Regions from separate parts of the Eubacterium limosum genome, predicted to be linked through region 1. Evidence: a T-box and tRNA genes for the amino acid it is inferred to sense, from the RefSeq annotation. Region 1 holds a T-box; the other holds one or more tRNA genes.
What was found. The T-box of region 1 lies ahead of thrS (threonine--tRNA ligase). A T-box ahead of a tRNA ligase gene usually reads a tRNA of that ligase, here a tRNA-Thr.

Region 1 (9,041 bases):
GTGATGCTTAAAACAATTTTAGAGTGCATGCTCAACCGTCTGGTTGTCCGATAGCTGACGATTTCACTGGTAACTGCAAAACCCAGACCGCCGACAATAATAAGCGCACAAACAGTAAAGTTCAGCAGAAAGTTATTGGCATATCCTGTAAAGCTCTGAAAGCCGCCGATCAAGTCGAAACCACCGTTACAGAACGAGGAGATCGAATGCCAGATACCAAAATAAATACCTTTCCCCAACCCGTAATCCGGAACAAAAACAAAGGACAGCAGCAACGCGCCGATTCCCTCAATCACCAGGCAGGAAAAGACAATGTATTTGGTGAATTTCACAACCCCCTGTACCCTGTCTGAATTTACAGAGGATTGAATAAGCAGACGGTTTTTAATCGTAATGCGTTTACCCGCCAATACGAAAAAAATAGTCATTAAAGACATAAAGCCGAGACCACCGATTTGAATTAAAAGAATAATGACAATCTGACCAAACAAAGACCAGTAAGTTCCAGTATCCACAACTACTAATCCTGTAACACATACACTGGAGGTCGCTGTAAATAAACAGTTTAGAAATCCCGGACTTTGACCGGAGGCACTGGAGATTGGTAGGTTCAGAATCACTGCCCCCAGAAATATCACTGCTGCAAAGCCGAACATCAGAATTTCGGCTGGAGAACGATGCCGCATAAAGGTAGTCATACGGCCACCTTTTTTAACAATGTTTATCATTTGTCTGCTCCAAGTAAATATTTTATTTGCTTTCACCTATTGTACCATTCTGTCAAAAAAAAGCAAGGCCGTTTACCGCAACCAATATCTTTCTAAAGGAGATTATTACCCAACATGGTGAAAATATCACATAAAAAAAACTTCCCAAGGACTGAGAAGTTTTTTGTCTTGGTTCTTAAAGCTTAAGCCTGATGTGCTTTTGCAACATCAACTAATTTTGCGAATGCATTAATGTCATTCATTGCTAAATCAGCTAAGATTTTACGGTCCATTTCAACGCCAGCCTGTTTCAGACCAAACATGAATTTGCTGTAGCTTAAACCATACATACGGGCACCTGCATTGATACGGGTAATCCATAATCTTCTGAAATTTCTTTTCTTTTCTTTACGACCTCTGTAAGAAGAACGAAGTGCACGCATAACTGCTTCGTTCGCTGGTCTGTATAACTTGCTTTTAGCACCATAATAGCCTTTTGCAAGTTTTAATACTTTTTTATGCTTCTTTTTGGCATTAACGCCTTTTTTAATTCTAGCCATTAAAATTTTCCTCCTTGCTCACTATTATTTCATTAACATTTTTTTGACAACTTTTGCGTCACTTGGTACTAAGTAACCAGCTTTTCTAAGATTTCTCTTTCTTTTCTGGCTTTTCTTATTTAAGATGTGGCTTTTATAAGCCTTAGCGCGTTTGATCACACCTGATTTTTTCACTTTGAAGCGCTTTGCAGCACCACGATGGGATTTCATTTTTGGCATAGTCGATTCCTCCTCCCTATCTTCGTCAACTTATTTTTTTATTTTATTTATATAATGAAGTATAACAAGTTATACCATTATAGGCTTAGCTTACTTATCCTTCTTAGGGGATAAGAACATGACCATGCTGCGGCCTTCCATTTTTGGTGGCTTGTCAACCGTACCATAATCAGTTACACGTTCAGCGAAGTCAAGTAAAACACCCCTACCCTGATCCGTATAAGCCATTTCACGGCCTCTGAAACGGATGGATACTTTGACACGATTGCCCTGTTCTAAGAACTTGATACAGTTTTTGACTTTAACCATGATGTCGTGTTCCTCAACCCGTACAGACATACGGATTTCTTTGATAACAACCGCTTTCTGGTTTTTCTTTGCTTCTTTAACACGTCGCATTTCTTCATAACGGAATTTACCGTAGTCCAAAATTTTGCAGACTGGCGGCTTCGCGTTAGGAGAAACCTTAACGAGATCCAGACTCTTTTCATCTGCCATTTTTTGTGCTTCTTTGGTTGGCATAACGCCCAGCATTTCTCCGTTTGCATCAATTACGCGGACTTCTCGATCGCGGATTTCCTCGTTAATTTCGTGTTGAACTTCTCTTGCTATAGTAATACACCTCCATTTATAGGAATTTATTAAAACAAAAATGCAGGTAGACATGGTCCACCTGCATTAAACAATCAATTACTTAAATTGCTATGAACCCGCCTTGTTAGAAGACCAGGTGAGAAGTGGACACCTCTACTTTGTTTGCTTAATAAGTATATATCAGCCATAAATAATTGTCAAGCACTTTTTAAAATTAATCTAAAACCAGCGATTTTTGGGCAATATTCTGAGCCAGACGATATTTAAACTCATCAATTTTCAAAGTTTCCTGCTCACCGGTATCGCGGTTACGGATACTCAGACGTCCTGATTCAACTTCCTTATCCCCAATGACCAGCATGTATGGAATTTTCTGCATCTGTGCTTCACGGATACGATAGCCGATCTTTTCATCCCTGAAATCAATTTCTACACGAATGCCTGCTTCTTCCAGTTTTGCGGCTATTTCTTTTGTAAAAGCGTCATGTGCATCGGATACCGGAATTAGCTGTACCTGTACTGGAGCCAGCCAAAGCGGGAATTTTCCTGCGAAGTGTTCGATTAATATACCAAGGAAACGCTCAATACTGCCAAAGATCGTACGGTGCAGGATAACCGGGCGATGTCTCTCTCCATCACTGCCAACATAGGTTAAATCAAAACGTTCCGGCATCTGCATATCTAACTGGATCGTACCGCATTGCCAGGTGCGTCCAATGCTGTCTTCCAGATGGAAGTCAATCTTAGGACCATAAAACGCACCGTCTCCCGGATTCAGCTGATAATCCATTCCTTTGGCTTCAAGCGCTTCGCGCAGTGCATCTGTCGCGACTTCCCAGTCTTCATCTTTGCCAATGGCCTTCTCAGGCTTGGTAGAGAGCTCAACTTTATATTTAAAGCCAAAAATATCATAGATTTCATTTGCCAGATCAATGATTCCAATGACTTCATCCTTTACCTGATCCATAGTCAGGAAAATATGTGCATCATCCTGTGTAAAGGTACGAACACGCATAAGGCCATGAAGTGCACCGTGAAGCTCATGGCGGTGTACCTGACCCAGCTCGCCCATGCGCAGTGGCAGCTCACGGTAGCTGTGCTGTCTTGTTTTGTAGACAAGCATACCGCCTGGGCAGTTCATTGGCTTGACAGCAAACTCCTGTCCGTCTATTTCCGTAAAATACATATTTTCTTTATAGTTGTCCCAATGGCCAGAGCGTCTCCACAAATCTGCGTTCAGCATAATCGGTGTCTTGATTTCTTTATAGCCTTTTTTCGTATGTTCACTGCGCCAGAAATTTTCAAGCTCATTACGCAGAACCATTCCCTTAGGATGGAAAAATGGAAAACCTGGCCCTTCTTCATGCATTGAGAAAAGATCTAATTCCTTACCAAGTTTACGGTGGTCACGTTTTTTAGCTTCTTCCAATCGCTGTAAGTATTCATCGAGTTCTGACTTTTTCGGGAAAGCAATCCCGTAGACACGCTGGAGCATTTTGTTATTGGCGTCGCCATGCCAGTAAGCGCCTGCAAGACTTAAAAGCTTGAAAGCCTTGATCTGAGATGCGTTTCGGATATGCGGGCCTGCACACAGATCGGCCCATTCGCCCTGTCCATAGAATGAAATGACTGCATCCTCCGGCAAATTGTTGATCAATTCGGTTTTATAGGTTTCGCCCTCTGACTCTGCCCATTTCAGCGCATCCTCTCTGGATTTGGTATAATACTCAATTTCCGGCGCTTCCTTAACAATTTTTTTCATTTCCTTTTCAATCTTCTCAAGATCTTCTGGGGTTAAAGTATGCTCTAAATCAATGTCATAGTAAAAACCATTGTCAATCGCCGGACCGATGGTTAACTGCGCTTCAGGCCAGAGCCGCTTGATTGCCTGAGCCATAAGATGGGACGCGGAATGCCAGAAAGCATGTTTGCCGCCTTCAGAGTCAAAGGTCAATAAATTCAGTGTGCTGTCTTCCGTAATGGGTTTGCGGATATCCACCAGCTCGCCATTTAATTCACCGGCCATTGTGTTGCGTGCTAGACCTTCGCTGATATCCTTCGCTACATCATAAACAGTGATACCAGGTTCATACTGTTTAACAGAACCGTCTTTTAAAGTTATGTTCATAAGATTACCTCCATAAAATTGATACGTTAATATTGATTAAATAAATATTTTTTCTGAATGGGGCGGAATATCAAAAACGTCCCATTGTCTACGACAATGGGACGTTCATTACGCGGTTCCACCCAAATTGGTATACATGGTATACCCACTCTGATACTGATAACGGACAGTGTTCCGGTACTGCATTTGACAGCCAACTCGTGGGATGGTCTTCAATTAAATATCGGTTGCGACAATTCCAGCACCATGCCTGCTCTCTGTAACCTTCATTTAACTTACTCTTCCCAGTCATCATCTTTAAATGTTTAATTTATACACAGTATACCCCTAAACACCAAAAGATTCAACACCTTTTTGAAAATATTTATGTAAATTTAAATGGTTTTAAGTTAAACTTGAGGATGGACATTTATGAGCGTCATCGTTATAATACTATAATAACCAATCATTCTATTAAAGGAGCGATCATATTGGATCTACACTTTCTAATCGGCCCTTTGGTCGGTGCTGTTATCGGTCTTATCACCAACGGGATTGCCATACGCATGTTATTCCGGCCACTGAAGCCTGTCAAAATTTTAGGATGGACGCTTCCCTTCACACCGGGGATCATTCCAAAAGAAAAACCGCGAATCGCAAAATCTGTGGGGGCTGTCATTGGATCTACACTTGTAAATGAAGAAGTTCTGAGCCGCGGGCTTCTGTCACCGGAAATGGATGCTAAAATCAGCGGCTACATCGATCATAAAATCGAGGCTTATAAAGACAGCCCTATGACCATTCGCGAAATTATTATTCACTATACCGACGAGGAAAAAACAGAAGCGCTGACAAATACAATTACTGAAAAGGCAACTGCACTGCTGTATCGTAAGGTATGCCAGATGGACGTCGGCGATATGGTAGCCGATGCCGCGATGGATGAAATCAAGAATAATTCGTTGTTTTCAGCTTTTTCTTTTATGGTCAGTGATAACACCATGATCGGTATCCGTGAAAAGCTTAAGGATACGGTCAACAACATGGTCTTTGAGCGCGGCGAGGAAATGATCTGCAATCTGGTAGACCGCGAGAGCCATGAAATACTGGATTACAGTATGGCTGAGCTCTACGATCGTTTCGGTTCAAGTGTACCGAAGGTAAAAGAGAGTCTGCTTAAGGCCTATCACAATCTGGTCGAAAACAACTTATCCAAGGCGCTCATCGCTTTGGATATTCCTCAGCTGGTAGAAGACCAAATCAATGGCTTTGACGTGTTGGAGATGGAGAAAATCATTTTGAGCATCATGAAAAAAGAATTGAATGCCATCATATGGCTCGGCGGTCTGCTGGGGATGATTATGGGATTTGTAATGAATTTCTTTTAAAGTGTAAAAACGGTTCCGGAAAATGCCAGAACCGTTTTTTATTGCTTTATTTTGTCCTAAAAGGGTATTCTAAAAGAAAACCCTTAAGGAGTGATTTCAATTTTAAAAGCCATCAAAAATTTCTTTAAGGCATTGCCCAAAACATTGCCAGCCATTATCTTCGGTTTGTTTCTTATGGGAACGGTCATTCTGCTTTTCGGCAGAAATAATGCGGTTATCGCTCTTGTTTTTCTCTTATACACGCAGACCATGGCTAAAACTCGCCTCTCCATTGTCAACATGCTCCTCGATTCTCTTTGGTTGGTTGGCTACGCCATTCTAGGGACTCTGGTCTCCATGCATTTTGCAACATTGATTATTATAGGATTTCTGCTGATTTTCTTTTTGATCTATGCCGATGCCAATGAGTTTTTGAAAACAAACTATTACATCCCCGGTATGGCATTTATCCTAGTACAGATCAGCCCTGGGACACTGGCAGACCTCCCAATCCGTATATTGGCACTTCTTTATTGTCTGGTCATCTGTATTGGAATAAGCATACTGTTGCAAAAGCGTCAAAAGGCAGGCCCCTTCAATCCCCTTGTAAAGGAAGCGCTCAGCTGCACAGGTGCTGGATTTAGAACGCTGGGACAAGAAAAAAACTCCAAAGACGAAGCGGTTGGTAAAAAAATTGATGCTCTGTCTCTGAAGCTGAGCAGTAATATTTATCCCGCTGTTTTCAGACAAATGGGACTCATGAATGGCAGCCAGAAATATTCTTATGGCTTGATGCTCTGCCTCGAACAACTCGGACAGGTGCTGCAGTCCTTAAGTGCTTCTGTAAAAGAGCTTTCGGAAGTTGATCAGGCTCAATTCTCTATTTTAGGTCAACGGCTGGAGGCGGCCGTTGATCCCAAAGCACTGGCGGCAGATTTACAGGCATTTTTGAAAAAAACCACTTTAAGTACCGACCAGATAAATCAGGAACTGTTGCTGGTGTTGGAATCCCTTCGGGAGCGTCTGATGGATGACTGTCATTACAGGGATCTCAACACTTCCATTAAGACGGGACTCCAATATAAAGCCTTTACACTGCAGCATCGGTTCAGCCTTGATTTTTTCCAGATGCGTTTCGCACTCCAGACTGCTGTTATTGTCACCGTCTGCACCATCATTGCACACTTTATCCCCCATTGGTTTAATATTCCTCTCCATGAATGGCACGGCTACTGGATACCACTTATGGGTTATTTATCTTCCAGCATTTACATCCGTGACACACTAAAAAAAGCAGCTTATAAAGTGAGCGGTACAATTCTGGGAATGCTATTTTTTATTCTTGTCACACAATATATTCCCGCCTCAATACGACTGCCGCTCACCGTTGCAGTCGGGCTGGTTTTTATGCTGACCATAAAAAGTTCAATTGTCAGCACCATGATCAGTACACAAATGACCTCCGTTATGTTTTTACCCCAGCTGGGCGTCATGGATCTGGTGTTATTTCGAGTATTCTGTGTTATCGGCGGTGTCTCTATCGCTGTACTTGGGGGGATTTTCATATTTAGAACACGCAAACAGGATGTCTTCCGATATGAGCTCACGAGTCTTTTTAAATCAGATTTATTTATTCTTTATAATCTGTGGAACCTGGCTGAAAAGCAGGAGGCTGGTCCCTTGCTTTACGAAAACCTGTTAAACCTCCATCTGGTCAGCAATCAGCTGGAGAGCCTGTCAGAAGATCAAAAGCTTATATCAAAAGAATCCTTTAAAAAAATAATGGATAAAAGCCGTCATTTTTTAGCATCAGCTGTTCATTTAAGCATGTACTTAAGCTTAAAAGGCGTTTCTCCAGAAAAATGGCAACACATTAAAACTGAAATTCACAGAGCTGGCGAAACACTTAAAAGGGCTTTTGAAACCACAAAGATTCCTTCAGAAAAAACTGGACAGGCTTGAATCTCTTTTCAAAAAAAGCTATAATAAAAATAGAATCATACAAGGGGAGCTCGCCGCAGCGGGCTGAGAGGAAGCTCTGTCGCTTCGACTCAAAACCTGATTTGGATAATGCCAACGTAGGGACAACATCGTATTTTATGGGGTACGCCACGTAGGCGTATCCCATTTTTTGTCTGGAGGCTTCTATTATGGAAAAAAATCGTACGCAAAAATTGACAATGGCCAGTATTCTTATTGCTGTAGGGGTTGTCTGCTCACCCTTCAGTATTCCTTTGGGGGCGGCGCGCTGTTTTCCGGTTCAGCATATGGTCAATATTCTCTCAGCAGTATTCCTCGGTCCTTTTTATGGCGTTTCAATGGCTTTTATCACCAGTCTTATCCGGGTAATGCTTGGAACCGGCAGTCTTCTGGCCTTCCCCGGTAGTATGTGCGGCGCGCTTCTCTGCGGTTTGGTGTTTCGTTATACTGAAAAGCTGACCTTCACCTATCTTGGCGAACTTTTGGGCACCAGCATCCTCGGGGCACTTGCGGCTTACCCGATTGCGACTATCGTCATGGGAAAGGAAGCAGCTCTATTCGCCTACGTAATACCTTTTTTCATCAGCTGTATCGGCGGTGTGGTTCTTGGGGCTGTCCTGGTTGCAGCCATTCAGAAAACTGGTATTATGAGCCATATTCTAAATGATAAATCCAGGCAGCAACAATAAAGCTTTAATCTGCCTGATGCTTGGAATTAATGCTTGCACAAAGAGATGAAATCGATTATAATGGAACAAATATCACATTGTAGTGAAGCTTACCATTTCACTACACCTGCTTTTTGCAGCAGAGCTTCATACCTTTTGTCGGGACCTGTAAAGGTCCCATTTTTTATGCTGTCATCTCTTTCATTTTAAGCGCTTCAAAGGTTTCCACACTAAGGACATGCTCCAATCGGCAAGCATCCCGTTCAGCCGTTTGGGTTGATATTCCCAGAAAATAGACAAGAAAATCACGAATACGCAGATAGCGCTCATAAATATTTAATGCCCTTTTGAGTCCCGTCTGTGTTAAACAAACATTATTACTCTTCACGCTGACCAGATCACTCTCCTCCAAAAGCTTAATCATATAGCTGACACTGGCTTTGGTATAGCCCAGAAAATCGGCTATATCTGTTTTTCGCACTTTATCGAGTCGCTGATGAAGAATCAGAATAGCCTTCAGATAATTTTCTCCTGCTGAATAATTTGACATGGATAATCTCCTCACTTTGTATTCGAGTGAATTCATTCATTTATAGGATAACCCAGCTTGATTTTATTGTCAATAAAAAATGAATATATTCACTCATTAAAGAATGAAAAAGCCGCTCAGTTTTTACCAAGCGGCTTCACAAATCAGTTTTTATTCTTCTCATCCCATACCAGCAGCTGTTCAGGGTTGTCAATTTTTAACAGGTCGACCAGCATTTTTCGGATGAAGATAACGAAATGGTGTATGTAAGCTTCAATATTTTCTGCTGGAATCTCCTCATGAAAGGTGT
Region 2 (9,041 bases), 1.7 Mb from region 1:
TCTGCAGGCATCACCAAGGCTGATGGTAACATCATACTCCTGGCAGATTTCCAAAATCTCGTCATAAAACTCAAAGAACGGGTTTTCATTGCCGGTCATTTCCATCCAGGCAAAAATCAACGAACCTCCGCGGGATACGATGTTCATCAAACGGCCGTTATTCTTGAAGCGGTCTGCCGTTGAACGATTGATTCCACAATGCAGCGTCAAAAAATCAACACCATCCTCTGCGTGCATACGCACAACATCAATCCACTCCTGAGAAGTAATCTCTTGAAGCGGCTTATTGTAATAAACCACCGCGTCATAGATCGGCACCGTTCCGAGCATCGACGGACAGCTCTCTGTCAGTTTGCGTCTGAATTTACGTGTATCTCCAAAAGAGCTCAGATCCATGATGGCTTCTGCGCCCATGTCAACAGCGTTTTTTACTTTTTCCATTTCTACATCCAGATTCAGGCAGTCTCTGGATGTTCCAAGATTGACATTGATCTTTGTCTTCAATGCACTGCCGACCCCATAAGGCGTCAGACAGCGGTGATTCTTGTTGGCAGGTATAGCAACCTGTCCCTTTGCCACCAGACCCATTAAATTACTTAAAGGCATGTTTTCATATTCCGCGACACGCTTCATCGCTTCCGTTTCAATGCCACGGCGTGCGGCATCCATTTGAGTTGTGTACAGCTCCATATTTTCTCCTTAACTTTTTCAGTTTTTCAACAAAAAAAGCGCACCCACGGGTACGCTGCTTAGCTCAACTTGTCCTCCCTACGACGGCGTTACACCGCATCAGGTAAAACGGGTTTAGGATTCAATCCAATCTCAGCAAAAGCTCCCCGGGCATCAACTCATTTGTCTTACTTATTCTATCCTAAGTGCACCAAAATGACAAGGAGTTTATTCATATTTACCAAAACATTTCAATTAAACCTAAGATAACCAACAATATACCCGAAACGGCTGGCGCATAGTCCCCTAAAAGAGGACCAACCACTCGTCCTCCAAGTTTAGAGCCAAACCATAAGGCGATAAGACTTATAACAAAAGTACACATTGCAGTCAGACCAATATTTACACCAGTGATACTGGCTGCTATCCCTGTTCCCAAATTATTAAAGGTCAGTCCAAATGCAACTACCACTATTTCACGGTATCGAATATGAGCCTTATCCTGGACTGATGCATCTATCTCTTCTGCCATTTCATTAGTACTTTTCATGGCATAGCTGCCTGATTTTTTTTCTTTTAAAAGTTTGACAATCCCCTGTATGGAAAAATAAACGCCCAACAGTATTATAATTCCAGCACCCAGATCGTTTCCTATCCGGTTTGGAATATAGCCAGACAGCCATCTGCCAAAAAGCATGGCAATGACGGTTCCTGTTGTCGTGATAATAGCCACCGTCAGATTTGAGACCGCGTCAAGATGAATTTTTTTAATGCCAAAGGCCAAACCGACCACAATATTGTCAAGATTAGATGAAAGACTAAATAACAAAGCGGATACAATTAAAACAAGCATTTTATCATGCTCCCAGTTTATTTTATGTGTTCTTTTTATATTATACCCTTTCTATTCGTGTGAATTATCGTTGTCCTCTGGTAAATTTTATCAAAAAACAAAGACACCTGGTACCCCCTTGTACCAGGTGTCTAACTCCCCTTCATTTTCCCCATTAAGAAAACGCTCATTCAGATATCATTTCCGAAGATGTTATCCCCCTTGATTCCATCTTATATCCTGCGTTTCAAAAACGTTTTCATTAACTGTCAATAATGATAACATTTCCATCAATAATTGTCAAGTTATTTTATTGACAATTTGGCTGTGAAAGCGCTCAAACTCAATTAAATACAGAAAAAGGCGCCGCATTTCGCAGCACCTCCCCTGTTTACTCTTTGGAGTCGATTCCGGAATTTTTCAACTTATTAATTGTTTCCAATTCCGTATTTTCTTCCGATTGTTTCTTTTTGAGCTTTGGCATAAAACGTTTGACAAATGTTCCTTTCCCACGGCCTCTAATGTAAAACAAACCAAAAATTGAAAAGACAACCGCACCGATAAAGTTAACGAATAAATCAGACATCGTGTCAATCAGTCCAATGTCAATATAGCCGCCATAATTCCAGGTCTGTCCATTAACTACAATACTTTCGATGGGGATAGTTACCGCAACATTTTTACCTTCAGGATTAAAAATCACTGAGCTGATACTTTGAATGATCGTATCCTTTTGCATATCAGTTTGGAAAAACCAATCAGCTCCAAACTCAAAAAATTCCCAAAGCACACCAATGGTCATTGAAAAGCAAAATGCAAAAACAGCTACAAAAACCGGTGATAGGCTCATACTGAAATTTTCATTTTGATTTAAAATATCAATCAATGAAAAGCCGATGGCCGCCATCAAAAAACCGTTTATAGTATGCAGCATTGCATCCCAATGGTCAAAAATCAGATAATATTCCTGAATCTCACCTAAAATTTCTGCTGAAAAAATAAATAATATGATAATAATTTCAAGCGTTGTCGGCATTTCAATATGAAGCTGCTTGTCCACAAAGCTGGGAATCATGAATAAAATCAATGTCAGTACACATAAAAAAACATTGTTCCAGTTTTGATTCCAGATCTGGGCAATCATAACCGCAACGACTAAAACACGAAGCAGTATATACAAAAAAACCTTGCCACGGCTTTTTTTCGTTGGCTCACCTGTATTTTTTTCTCTCTTTTCCTTTTTCAAAAACTAGCTCCCTTCTAAATTTTTCACCACTTTTCTGAACCATTATAACACAGACGCGAAAAAATCGTTTTTTATTTAAGAATTTTGGGTAATTGTTATTATATCTTATGTAAAATTAAGGAGTCGCTACAATGAAAAATAATTGTTTAAAAACAAGTCTTACTATGATTCTGTCCATCCTGCTGATGAGCAGTTTCAGCCCAATTTTGGCTGAAACACCGGTTGGAGATCCAGCACTTAACGAGGGGGCGGTGAACAGTCCTCTCACCCTAACCTCCAGCGTCCCACAGGACGGCGCCACAGATGTACAAGCCTTCACAGAAATTTCGGTATCGTTCAACCAAAATGTGGTCAATACAGCCGTAAGGGAGACAAATGAGAAAGCCGTAACCCTTTGGAACAAGGGCAAACAGGTGGACGCAGACATTGTCCTGTCTGATGATCTGATTGACCCTGAAGACTGGGGAACAATCCGCATTAATCAAAAGGATAGTTTAAAAAACAATCAGGAATACATCATAAAAGTAGATACCACCTTGACTTCAACAACCGGAGAACATTTACAGTCTCCTGTGGAAATTCATTTTACCACTATAAAATCTGCTTCTTCCATTACCGGAACTTCAATTGCAGTGGTTACTGCCATTGTCATCATTGCCGCCATTATCATTGGTGTTCTCTACAAAAGACACAACCGTTAATTTAAAAGACGCACCCGGTAACGGATGCGTCTTTTTATTATGCCCGCTTTTTTGCTGCCTCCACAAAGGCCTTAAATAAATCATGTTCGTATGCACGCTTAGGCCACAGAAATTCAGGATGCCACTGAATTGCCAGACCATAGGTCATATCTGGTATTTCAACGGCTTCCACCAGTCCATCTTTTGCACGGGCTGTCGCCTCTAGCTGTGGGGAAAGCTCAGCAATTCCCTGATGGTGCATACTGTTGACACGAATTGTTTTTTCACCGATAATTTCAAACAGCTTACTGCCTTCTTTAATCTCGATATCATGCACCGGAAAAATAAACTCTGTTTTCTGGGCATGCTGCACAGGGTTTGCATCTTTTTTCTGCGCGACTAAATCCTGGTAAAGAGTACCGCCCAGAGCCACGTTAAAAAACTGAAGGCCGCGGCAAACACCAAAAAGGGCTTTATCCTGTTTTCGGACTTCATCAAACAAAATCGCTTCCATATAATCTCGTTCTGGCGAAACTTCATTGCAGTATTCAGTCATTTCCTGATTGTAAAGCGCTGGGTCCACATCCTGTCCGCCGGTAAACAAAAATCCATCAAACTCATTTACAAGTGGACGGATATCCGATTCGTCCTCTAAAAGCGGCAAAACGAAAGGCATTCCGGAGACCTCCAGAAGACCATTTAAGTATCCCGGAAAAATCCAAATGCTGTTCCATTTACTTGCCTGCTTTGTATCATAAAGGGGTAATACCCCTATTTTAGGTTTTTTTCCCATTCTGTTTTCCTCCAACAAAATATAAAAAAAGTATTTCCTCAAGCTTTCGCTATTGAAATACTTTAAAATAATATTACCCCAAAATTTTTAAAATAACAAGTTTTTTCTTTATCAATCAATTCCAAAAGCGGTCATGCGCTTGTCCAGTTCGGCCAAGACATCATCATCCAAATCATAACGATCCAGCAAATTCAAGAGGTCTTCACACTTTTCACGAATAGCATCTGCTGTGGCCTCATCGTCTTCCGCTTTAAAAACCTCGCCGTCCTCTTTTAAAAGATCCACAAGTGTCAGTATCTTTTTGGGCTCAATTTCTCCAAAATTTCCTAACAGATCAAAAACGGTTTCCGACGGCAGACTGAGAATCATATCGAGCGACATGCCCAGAAGGCTCTGATACTGGTCATTGGCCAGCGCGTGGCACTCTGCATATTCTTTTTTTGACCGCTTGAAAATTATTTCGCTGACCGCTCGGCACATCGCTCCGATCATTTCCATCAAATAGTCATTTTTCAGCATCGTTTTCTCCTGTCTGTTTATACCTGAAAAAATCCCGGCGAACCGGGACCTCTTTTATTCGGTTGTTGTATCTTCTACTACCTGAACTTCACCATTTTCCATGTCTACGGTTATGCTGACAAACTGTGTTTCATTCTTTTCGTCGCCTGCTGTCAAAACCTCGTCGGCGTTCACATCATCCATTGTCCAGGTAATTTTAAAAATATTTCCTATCGTTTCAGAGCTGGAAGTCATGTTCTTCGTATTCTGACGAAGAAACTCCTGTCCTATATGCTCTATAAACTTTCTTGTCGCGATTTTCTCTGCTGCATAAGCATCCATCCTTTTTCCACCTCATTCTATATCATTCAATACATTCATAGACTTATTTTACCACTTTAGCCGCTCTTTATCAATAAAAAGACCGGAATCTCTCTATAAATATTTATCCAGAACGACCTCGAATATGCTGTAGGGAATTAAAATTATTGACTTTAATCCTTTTATGCCTTTATTGGTTTTATAACTAACAAATTTTTGATTTATTCACTTGACTTGCCCCATTCATTTCGCTATACTATGTTTCGATTCTAGTTCAATGGATCTCGATGTTCAATAACAGAGAGTTCTATCCGACCTTCACTTGATATAGCTTTTGTTCAAGGCATAAAACTACATTCAAGTGAAGCGCCGTTTTCTTTCAGCCATCTTCTGGATTTTTCTCTTTGTTCAAGGCTGGCGTCTCTTACCTGCAAAATAGCTTTATGAACACTTTCTAAAAAAGCATTATCACTATCTGGAATAAATAGCCCGAATTTTATACAATAAACCTTAATTCGGTTCAGATCCAAAGACAGAAGCGCATCATTTCTTTCTTTTTCTGAGTGCTCCAGCAACTGTAAGTAATTCATTTTTAAACTCCTTTTCCATTTTTTCACTTTATCCTTTAAGCATATACCCAGACACTGCCGACGGATTCATATTTTTTTAAAGCATCTCAGAGATTGAAAATAAAGGATTGCCAAAACAGCTTCATTATGTTATCATATGGGAGTTGAAATCTTAAGCTGAAGTGGCACAGATGGTAGCGCAATTGATTCGTAATCAATAGGTCAGGGGTTCGATTCCCCTCTTCAGCTCCATTAAAAAACAGGGCGGGTTTACCATACTGGTAGACCCGCTTTTTTTCAGTTATTATACTTTTATCATCCTGACAGGTCCGCAGTCTTTTCTCTACCTGTCTGAAAACCGCATAAATAGCCGTTTTTTCCCCACCGTAAATGTTTAAATAATACCCTTAAAAATCATTGCACAATATATAAACCTGTGCTATGATGGGGCTAATCAATACAAAGAGTAGACAAGGTGCGTAAAGTGTTAAAGGATGGGAAGTTGCCTTTAAACGAAAATAGGTCATTGCGGTACCTTGTCGCTTCCGCTTGTACAAATCAACAACCCTGTCCGCAGGGAGCCTGGCTGTCCTACAGATGCAGGCAAGTCTTATCCTCCGGGATACAATAGTTGTAGGCGTGCGGAAGCATTACTTTCAGAAATTGAAGGAGGTTCTCATGAAAAGTAATGCTTTATCCCGTGGCACCACCCGTACGAAACTGGTCGTCAACTGTGGTTTGCTCATTGCCATCAGCATTGTGCTGAAAATTTTATTCGAGATGTATATTCCACTGGGTGGTTTTCCATCTCTCAGAATCAATCTGACATCTCTCCCAATCATGCTTTCCGGCATTTTATTGGGGCCACTCGCCGGTTTTATCGTCGGCTTTATTTCCGATTTGCTGTGCTTCTTTATTAAGCCCGGCGGTCCATTTTTTCTCGGTTTCACGGTTGCCAGCGGTCTGACAGGGCTGATTCCCGGCCTGCTGTGGATGCTGTTAAGAAAAAAGGAAATCAAGCATCTGGAATGGTTTAACCTTGGTTTTATCGTGTTGTCTGTTGGTGTTTTAGTACTAACCGGATTGTTCAGCTTTGAAAACAGCACAATCTACTATGCCGGTGAACCGCTAAATCCATTTGTTTTAGTGTTATTTATTGCTCTAATGGTCGGCTTTGTAATCTTCCCCATCATCACAGTCAGGCGTTCTGAGGTGCTTGGCGAATACCGAAGCGACTATATTCTGTTCATCGTCAGTGTGACCCAACTGATAACTTCCATTATTTTAAACACCTGGTTTTTAACCATTCTGTATGGTCAGGCAGTGACTGTGCTTTTACCCGCGCGGATCATTACCAATATCTTCTTGATACCACTTTACACAATCGCCTTGGTGGGATTATTGAAGGTATTGCCAAAATTTGTAAAAAAATAGGTTTCAGGAGCTGTGTAAAAACAGCTCTTTTTATATTTTTAAATCTTATCATTGAAAACCTATTGCAGTAGTGGTAAGATAGACACAATTAATGATAAACAGAGTAGATAAGACGCGTGAAGTGTTAAAGGATGGGAAGTTGCCTTTAAACGAAAATAGGTCATTGCGGTGTCTTATCGCTTCCGCTGTGCCCTACGATGGGGATTGTAGGTTGCGGAAGCACTGCTCTTTTTACCGAGCAGTGCTTTTTGTGTTTATTTTTAATAATCTTATAGCGTTCAATATTGGAGGAACACAAATGAACAAAGAAAAAATTATGAAAGCTGTTACCATGCTGATTGAAGCCATCGGCGAAGATCCCCAGCGTGAGGGCCTTGTAGACACACCCGACCGCATTGCGAGAATGTATGAAGAAATCTTTGCCGGTATCGGGAAGACGGCCGAAGAACACCTGTCAAAATCCTTTACCATTGAGTCCAATGATCTTGTCATTGAACGGGACATTCCTTTTTATTCCATGTGTGAACATCATTTCCTGCCCTTCTACGGAAAGGCGCATATTGCCTATGTACCAAACGGCAAGGTTGCCGGCCTCTCTAAGCTGGTGAGGACCGTGGATGTTTACGCAAAGAAACCTCAGCTTCAGGAAAAGCTGACCTCAGAAATCGGCAATGCCATCATGGAATATTTAGACGCCCAGGGCGTAATGGTCATCATTGAGGCTGAACACCTCTGCATGAACATGCGCGGTGTCAAACGTCCCGGTACAAAGACCGTAACCGCCATGAGCGATGGTATCTTAAAAACAGACGCCAGCCTTAAAAATGACGTCTATAATCTTTTAGGAATAAGAGCATGAGTTCAAAACTCACCCAAACCAACCGACTGTTGAATCTTCCGGAATACCAGGATTATTTACACCGAATCGAGGCTCACGAAAAAGATCGCCGTCTCTGCCGCCATAACCTGGCCCACTTTCTGGACGTTGCCAGAATCGCCGCCATTATTGCGAATGAAGAGGGACTTAACCTAAACCGTGATCTCATTTATACTACCGCACTGCTGCATGATATCGGACGTTTCGTCCAGTATGAAAACGGCACTCCTCACGAGCGGGCTTCCCACAAGCTCGCCATCGTCCTTCTCAAACATCTGGACTTTTCACCAAAAGAGCAGTCGGTCATTTTAGAAGCGATCCTGTCTCACCGCACTGCCGGCAATCGGGGTTTTAATGCTGTTTTTTATCAGGCCGATAAGAAATCCCGGGCCTGTTATGGCTGTGCTGCCCAGGACGCGTGTAACTGGAACGATGAAAAGAAAAACTTAGAAATCACCTATTAACCCCAAGGAGACAAAATGAAAATTGGCAATAAAGATTTTGATTTAAAGAACCATGTATATATAATGGGGATTCTAAACGTTACGCCCGATTCTTTTTCAGACGGCGGACGTTTTGATTCTCAGGATCAGGCCCTGCGCCACGCGGAGGAAATGATTGAAGCCGGTGCCGATATTATCGACATTGGCGGCGAATCCACAAGACCTTCCCATACCCCTCTTGGTGAAGATGATGAATTAAAACGCGTCATCCCCATGATTGAAGCCATCAGAAAACGCTTTGACATTCCCATATCAATCGACACTTACAAAGCAAAGGTCGGCGAAGCCTCCATTGAAGCTGGAGCAGACCTTATCAATGATGTCTGGGGGTTTAAACGGGAACCACGCTTGGCTGAAGTAGCAGCAAAACACCAGATTCCCTGTTGCCTGATGCATAACCGCACAGATATGGATTACACAAATTTAATGGCTGATATTCTTGACGATCTTCAGGAATCCATTGACATTGCTCTGGAGGCCGGCGTTTCAAAAGACGCCATCATGCTGGACCCCGGAATTGGTTTTGCCAAAACCAGCGATAACAATCTGACCGTCATGCACCATCTGGAGGCGCTTCAAAAACTGGGCTATCCTGTACTTCTCGGCACTTCACGAAAGA

Region 2: it has a tRNA-Thr gene. The T-box ahead of thrS (threonine--tRNA ligase) is inferred to sense a tRNA for this amino acid. The anticodon was not compared.

Annotation. Positions count from the first base shown of each region.
Region 1 covers NZ_CP019962.1:3,804,673-3,813,713, forward strand. Annotated here, with positions in the region: gene B2M23_RS17825 (TrkH family potassium uptake protein) at 1-728, opposite strand, end outside; gene rplT (50S ribosomal protein L20) at 911-1,267, opposite strand; gene rpmI (50S ribosomal protein L35) at 1,292-1,486, opposite strand; gene infC (translation initiation factor IF-3) at 1,577-2,152, opposite strand; ribosomal protein L20 leader region at 2,127-2,245, opposite strand; gene thrS (threonine--tRNA ligase) at 2,295-4,208, opposite strand; T-box leader at 4,303-4,509, opposite strand; gene B2M23_RS17850 (DUF445 domain-containing protein) at 4,679-5,575, shown strand; gene B2M23_RS17855 (FUSC family protein) at 5,666-7,516, shown strand; gene thiW (energy coupling factor transporter S component ThiW) at 7,705-8,223, shown strand; gene B2M23_RS17865 (metal-dependent transcriptional regulator) at 8,387-8,752, opposite strand; gene B2M23_RS17870 (TetR/AcrR family transcriptional regulator) at 8,896-9,041, opposite strand, start outside.
Region 2 covers NZ_CP019962.1:2,119,515-2,128,555, reverse strand. Annotated here, with positions in the region: gene thiC (phosphomethylpyrimidine synthase ThiC) at 1-690, opposite strand, end outside; gene B2M23_RS09855 (manganese efflux pump) at 908-1,522, opposite strand; gene B2M23_RS09850 (DUF2238 domain-containing protein) at 1,893-2,747, opposite strand; gene B2M23_RS09845 (Ig-like domain-containing domain) at 2,879-3,448, shown strand; gene B2M23_RS09840 (gamma-glutamyl-gamma-aminobutyrate hydrolase family protein) at 3,486-4,220, opposite strand; gene B2M23_RS09835 (DUF6483 family protein) at 4,332-4,739, opposite strand; gene B2M23_RS09830 (hypothetical protein) at 4,794-5,060, opposite strand; gene B2M23_RS09825 (hypothetical protein) at 5,378-5,629, opposite strand; tRNA gene B2M23_RS09820 (tRNA-Thr) at 5,785-5,860, shown strand; THF riboswitch at 6,069-6,160, shown strand; gene B2M23_RS09815 (folate family ECF transporter S component) at 6,287-7,042, shown strand; THF riboswitch at 7,140-7,232, shown strand; gene folE (GTP cyclohydrolase I FolE) at 7,341-7,901, shown strand; gene B2M23_RS09805 (HD domain-containing protein) at 7,898-8,383, shown strand; gene folP (dihydropteroate synthase) at 8,399-9,041, shown strand, end outside.